One region of the Rossellomorea sp. NPDC071047 genome, then DNA from elsewhere that is predicted to be linked to it. Evidence: a T-box and tRNA genes for the amino acid it is inferred to sense, from the RefSeq annotation. Region 1 holds a T-box; the other holds one or more tRNA genes.

Region 1 (3,257 bases):
ACATAAGCTTGTTTTTATTGTTTATTTAGCAGTAGGGTTACATAATCATTCCGATTGTTTTAGTCACGTTTTCTTCCTTTTTTGGGTGGAAATGGGACAGGCATGGGATAAATATAAGGGGGATATAGATATGAATACTGGTACAGATCGTGTTAAAAGAGGTATGGCTGAAATGCAAAAAGGCGGCGTTATCATGGACGTTGTCAATGCAGAACAGGCAAAAGTTGCTGAAGCTGCGGGTGCAGTGGCAGTAATGGCTTTAGAACGAGTTCCAGCAGACATCCGGGCTGCAGGTGGGGTAGCAAGAATGGCAGATCCCCGTATTATTGAAGAAGTTATGGGGGCTGTGTCGATCCCTGTAATGGCAAAAGCACGTATCGGTCATATTGTAGAGGCAAGAGTCCTTGAATCAATGGGTGTTGATTATCTTGATGAGAGTGAAGTATTGACTCCTGCTGATGAAGAGTACCATTTAAATAAAAGAGATTTCACTGTACCATTCGTATGTGGTTGCCGTGATTTAGGTGAAGCTGCCCGCCGTATTGGTGAAGGCGCGTCCATGTTACGTACAAAAGGTGAGCCGGGAACTGGTAACATCGTTGAAGCGGTTCGTCATATGCGTAAAGTGAATGCCCAGGTTCGCAAGCTTGTAAGCATGAACGAAGATGAAATCATGACAGAAGCTAAACTTTTGGGAGCTCCATATGAATTATTGTTAGAAATTAAAGAAAACGGACGTTTACCTGTTGTAAACTTTGCTGCAGGCGGAATTGCAACACCAGCTGATGCGGCTCTTATGATGGAATTAGGGGCTGACGGAGTCTTCGTAGGTTCTGGTATCTTCAAATCAGAGAACCCTGAGAAATTTGCAAAAGCGATCGTAGAAGCGACAACTCACTATCAAGATTACAAGTTGATCGCAGAGCTATCTAAAGAGCTTGGTGTAGCAATGAAGGGAGTAGAAATTTCTTCTATTTTACCTGAAAACCGTATGCAAGATCGTGGATGGTAAGGTGTGATTCTATGTTGAACATCGGTGTATTAGGACTTCAAGGTGCCGTCAGGGAGCATGTTCGTTCAATCGAAGCTTCTGGTGCCAAGGCCGTCGTCATTAAGCGTGTGGAGCAGCTGGAAGAGATTCATGGCCTGATCATGCCTGGTGGGGAAAGTACCACCATGAGAAGGCTGATCGATCGATATGGGTTTATGGAGCCGTTAAGACAATTTGCGGCAGCCGGGAAGCCGATCTTTGGAACATGTGCAGGATTGATCCTTTTAGCGAAGCACATTGTAGGCTACGACGAACCTCATCTTGGTGTGATGGACGTAACAGTGGAACGTAATTCCTTTGGGCGTCAGAAAGAAAGTTTTGAAGCAGATCTTTCGATTGCTCATATTGGAGAAGGGTTCAATGCCGTCTTCATCCGTGCTCCGCATATCGTGGAAGCCGGAGAAGATGTTGAAATCCTGGCTAAGCATAATGAACGGATTGTCCTTGCACGCCACGGGCAATTCCTCGGTTGTTCTTTCCATCCTGAGTTAACGGATGATCACCGCTTGACTTCTTTCTTCGTTGAGATGGTGAAAGAAAGCATGGAAAAAACAATCGCATAATTCTATTGCAAAATGGAAAACATTGTAGTAGATTATGAAATAACCAATAAAAAACAAAATCGTTGACAGGAAATAGTAGTAAAGAAGGCTTGCTTAAGAGAGTCGATGGCCGGTGAGAATCGACGCAAGAGCTTTATGAATCCATCCTTGAGTGAAGTACTGAATGAAGTAGGTATTTTCGGTGATTCCGTTACCATCTCTTAAGAGGAAGATGCTTAGCGTCTTCAATTAGGGTGGCAACGCGGAAACCTCCGTCCCTTTTACCAGGGATGGGGGTTTTTTATTTTTTTATAAAAAAGGAGAGAATCTCATGTTAGACATTAAGTACTTACGTAATAATCTGGAAGATGTGAAAGCACGCCTTCAGCACCGTGGTGAGAATCTGGAGGATTTCGGCAAATTCGAAGAGCTTGATAAGAGAAGAAGAGAGCTGCTTGTAGAAAGTGAAGAATTAAAGAGCAAACGTAATGACGTATCCCAGCAGATAGCAGAGCTGAAGAAAGAGAAAAAGGATGCTCAGGACATGATCGTTGAAATGCGTGAAGTTGGGGCCATGGTTAAAAAGCTCGATGATGAATTACGAGGAGTTGAAGAGGAGTTAGAGCGTATGCTGCTTTCCATTCCTAACATTCCACATGAAACGGTACCGGTTGGTGAAACAGAGGATGATAATGTAGAGGCCCGCAAATGGGGAGAGATACGTGAGTTTGATTTCGAGGCACAGCCTCACTGGGACATTGCAACAGGACTTGGGATCTTGGATTTCGAACGTGCCGGCAAAGTGACCGGAAGCCGTTTTGTTTTCTATAAAGGGTTAGGAGCAAGACTTGAAAGAGCGTTGATTAACTTCATGATGGATCTCCACATGGATGAGCATGGGTATACAGAAATGATCCCTCCATTCCTGGTGAATCGAGCGAGTATGACAGGAACAGGTCAACTTCCTAAGTTTGAGGAAGATGCGTTCAGAATCGAAAGCGAGGATTATTTCCTGGTTCCTACAGCAGAAGTGCCTGTAACGAACTATCACCGCGATGAGATCATGAATGGAGAAGAATTACCCGTAAGCTATGTGGCGTACAGTGCTAACTTCCGTTCTGAAGCAGGATCTGCCGGCCGTGATACACGTGGTCTGATCCGTCAGCACCAATTTAACAAAGTAGAGCTTGTTCGCTTTGTGAAACCTGAAGACTCTTATGATGAGCTTGAGAAGCTGACTGGACATGCTGAGAAAGTCCTTCAGTTACTGGGCTTACCATACCGTGTGTTATCTATGTGTACCGCGGATTTAGGCTTCACGGCCGCCAAGAAATATGACATTGAAGTCTGGATTCCAAGCTACGGAACTTACCGTGAGATTTCTTCTTGCAGTAACTTTGAAGGCTTCCAGGCAAGACGAGCGAACATTCGTTTCAGAAGAGAAGCTAAGGGAAAACCTGAACATGTGCATACGCTGAATGGATCTGGTTTAGCAATCGGACGTACTGTTGCCGCCATATTGGAAAACTACCAGCAAGAAGATGGATCTGTCATCGTTCCGGAAGCTCTTCGTCCGTATATGGGTGGAGCGGAAGTCATTAAATAATATCAGCCCAGCTGGACGACATTGAAAAGGTGCCTCACGAATTCAGCGTGTGGCACCT
Region 2 (3,257 bases), on a different contig from region 1:
CAATTAATTCGATATTAAATGTATCTTGGCGGTGTAGCTCAGCTGGCTAGAGCGTACGGTTCATACCCGTGAGGTCGGGGGTTCGATCCCCTCCGCCGCTACCAATAGGGACCTTTAGCTCAGTTGGTTAGAGCAGACGGCTCATAACCGTCCGGTCGTAGGTTCGAGTCCTACAAGGTCCACCAAGTACCATTTCAATACGGAGGAATACCCAAGTCCGGCTGAAGGGATCGGTCTTGAAAACCGACAGGGGTGTCAAAGCCCGCAGGGGTTCGAATCCCCTTTCCTCCTCCATTTTCTCTTTAAATCTAATATCGTCGCGGGGTGGAGCAGTTCGGTAGCTCGTCGGGCTCATAACCCGAAGGTCGCAGGTTCAAATCCTGTCCCCGCAATACCATTTTTGACTCGTTTTTATAAAGGGTTATCAATAATCCTGTTTGAGTCACGCATGGATAGTTATTTTGACTAACGTCAAGATAATGAAACCTATTTTGCTAACGCAAATAATGAAAGTTATTTTGACTATCGTCAAAAAACTCTGGTCCGGTAGTTCAGTTGGTTAGAATGCCTGCCTGTCACGTAGGAGGTCGCGGGTTCGAGTCCCGTCCGGACCGCCATTTTCTTTTTGTTAAGACTATGGTTCATAATTAAATATTTCATTATAAGTAAGGCTCAGTAGCTCAGTTGGTAGAGCAATGGACTGAAAATCCATGTGTCGGCGGTTCGATTCCGTCCTGAGCCACCATTTTTTATTTGAAGACATTATGGCGATTGTGGCGAAGTGGTTAACGCACCTGATTGTGGTTCAGGCATTCGTGGGTTCGATTCCCATCAGTCGCCCCATAATATCTTATATAAATAGTGCGGGTGTAGTTTAGTGGTAAAACCTCAGCCTTCCAAGCTGATGATGAGGGTTCGATTCCCTTCACCCGCTCCAATTATTACTCTTAATGGGCCTATAGCTCAGCTGGTTAGAGCGCACGCCTGATAAGCGTGAGGTCGGTGGTTCGAGTCCACTTAGGCCCACCATTTCATTATTCCGCAGTAGCTCAGTGGTAGAGCTATCGGCTGTTAACCGATCGGTCGCAAGTTCGAATCTTGCCTGCGGAGCCAATATGGGGAAGTACTCAAGTGGCTGAAGAGGCGCCCCTGCTAAGGGTGTAGGTCGGGCAACCGGCGCGAGGGTTCAAATCCCTCCTTCTCCGCCATATTAAGGCCCATTGGTCAAGCGGTTAAGACACCGCCCTTTCACGGCGGTAACACGGGTTCGAATCCCGTATGGGTCATCTGAAAAAAGACTATCATTTTTGATAGTCTTTTTTTGTTATACGATTAAAAATAGTGGTCATTTTATAAAAAATAGAATTTAAAACATGACTAAATGAAGAGATTTAATTGAATATCGAGCCAGATCGGGACTAAATTAAGCGGTTTTACAAGATAAAGCAGGCTTCCACTTCTGTACGAGGTATATATTATCGATCTTGACCACTTTATTATCGACTTTCCAACATATATTATCGACATTGCCCACTTTATTATCAACTTTACCCATTATATTATCAACTTCTGCACTTTTCTTTTCAGCTCAAATTTTTGAATACAATAAGCGGAGGAGTGGAGGGAATATCAGTCAGTGATCATCGAAGAATAAAAGGCATTAACCGCCTCTTCATCTCTCCATTATCTTCTCAAAGTATTCAATAACCCCGGCCTCCTCATGCATCATCTCTCCTTTATTGTCCATTAAAACAGGTTTCACCCACCCTGAGCAATCGACTTCCAGACTCCATCATCCATTCCCAATCACTCTTCAATTCGACACTCTCAACGTTCTCACAACCAGCCAAAAACCTTACAAAATAACGGAATCCTTCTACATTTTCCTCAAATTTCACTTTTTTTAATTAAAAAACTTTCGACAAATTACGATATGAATTCAACATGGTTCTCCTATGTTTTTACAATGTAAACCTTACCATTTAGAATAACTTTCCAAATACCAGCCGTTTTAACATATGTATGTAGGAAATTGTCGTAATTGAGCGACGATAATAAAGAGGATTTTGATGAAGTTGAAAGAAAGTAGTAAGTAGATTGAAAAATGTAGGTGAGATGATGAACGCAATGACCATATCAGATTATGATGTTTTTTTGTTTCATGAGGGAAATTTGCAACAGGCCTATCAGTTTATGGGTTCACATGTGAGAAGAGATTCCACTGGGACCTATACAGAATTTTGCGTTTGGGCACCGAAAGCAAGACATGTTTCATTGGTAGGATCGTTTAATCATTGGAATGGAGCCGGGTATGAACTTGCACGGCGGAATAACGAAGGTTTATGGACAATTCGCATTGATGGGGATCTATCGGGAGAAACGTATAAGTACGAGATTACGACTCTATCAGGCTTGAAGAAGCTGAAGGCGGATCCATATGGGTTTGCTTCTGAGAAACGTCCAAATACTGCAAGCGTGGTGTATGAGCTGCAGGGATTTTCTTGGGAGGATGAGAAGTGGCTGGAGGAACGAGCCAGTTCGACGGTCTATGACAAGCCTATGGCGATTTATGAAGTGCATTTGGGCACATGGAAGAAGAAAGCGGGTAAGTTTCTTTCTTATAAGGAATTAGCTCAGCAATTAATTCCTCATGTGAAAGAACAAGGATTTACACATATTGAGTTGCTGCCTGTCACGGAGCATCCGTTTGATCGTTCTTGGGGGTATCAGGGTACTGGTTATTATTCTCCGACTAGTCGCTACGGCTCACCTCATGAATTGATGGCGTTCGTGAATGAATGTCATTTACATAATATTGGCGTGATTCTGGATTGGGTCCCTGGTCATTTTTGTAAAGATGCCCACGGGTTATATCAGTTTGATGGTTCGTTTGCTTATGAGTATGGAGAGGAACGGGACCGTGAGAATTATACCTGGGGAACGGCAAACTTTGATTTAGGTAAGGGGGAAGTGAGAAGCTTCCTGATTTCGAATGCACGTTTCTGGATGGATCTGTATCATATTGATGGTTTCCGGATTGATGCAGTGGCCAATATTATTTATTGGGCAAACCAGGGTGAGCTTGCTCCTAATGAGGGAGCCATACAGTTTCTGAAAAATTTGAATAAGGCTGTTTTTGAGTATGACTCTTCGATATTGATGATAGCAGAGGATTCTACAGACTGGCCTCAGGTGACGTCCCCTGTCCATTATGGAGGACTTGGGTTTAATTATAAGTGGAATATGGGATGGATGAA

Evidence for each region. The T-box of region 1 lies ahead of serS (serine--tRNA ligase). A T-box ahead of a tRNA ligase gene usually reads a tRNA of that ligase, here a tRNA-Ser.
Region 2: it encodes a tRNA-Ser, which carries the amino acid that the T-box ahead of serS (serine--tRNA ligase) is inferred to sense. The anticodon was not compared.

What each region holds. Positions count from the first base shown of each region.
Region 1 is NZ_JBNNJT010000014.1:5,743-8,999, forward strand. It holds gene pdxS (pyridoxal 5'-phosphate synthase lyase subunit PdxS) at 131-1,012, shown strand; gene pdxT (pyridoxal 5'-phosphate synthase glutaminase subunit PdxT) at 1,024-1,614, shown strand; T-box leader at 1,668-1,876, shown strand; gene serS (serine--tRNA ligase) at 1,925-3,199, shown strand.
Region 2 is NZ_JBNNJT010000006.1:369,081-372,337, reverse strand. It holds tRNA gene ACQKFO_RS20310 (tRNA-Met) at 28-104, shown strand; tRNA gene ACQKFO_RS20305 (tRNA-Ile) at 109-185, shown strand; tRNA gene ACQKFO_RS20300 (tRNA-Ser) at 202-294, shown strand; tRNA gene ACQKFO_RS20295 (tRNA-Met) at 319-392, shown strand; tRNA gene ACQKFO_RS20290 (tRNA-Asp) at 541-617, shown strand; tRNA gene ACQKFO_RS20285 (tRNA-Phe) at 670-745, shown strand; tRNA gene ACQKFO_RS20280 (tRNA-His) at 768-843, shown strand; tRNA gene ACQKFO_RS20275 (tRNA-Gly) at 864-937, shown strand; tRNA gene ACQKFO_RS20270 (tRNA-Ile) at 953-1,029, shown strand; tRNA gene ACQKFO_RS20265 (tRNA-Asn) at 1,039-1,113, shown strand; tRNA gene ACQKFO_RS20260 (tRNA-Ser) at 1,118-1,208, shown strand; tRNA gene ACQKFO_RS20255 (tRNA-Glu) at 1,215-1,286, shown strand; gene glgB (1,4-alpha-glucan branching enzyme) at 2,098-3,257, shown strand, end outside.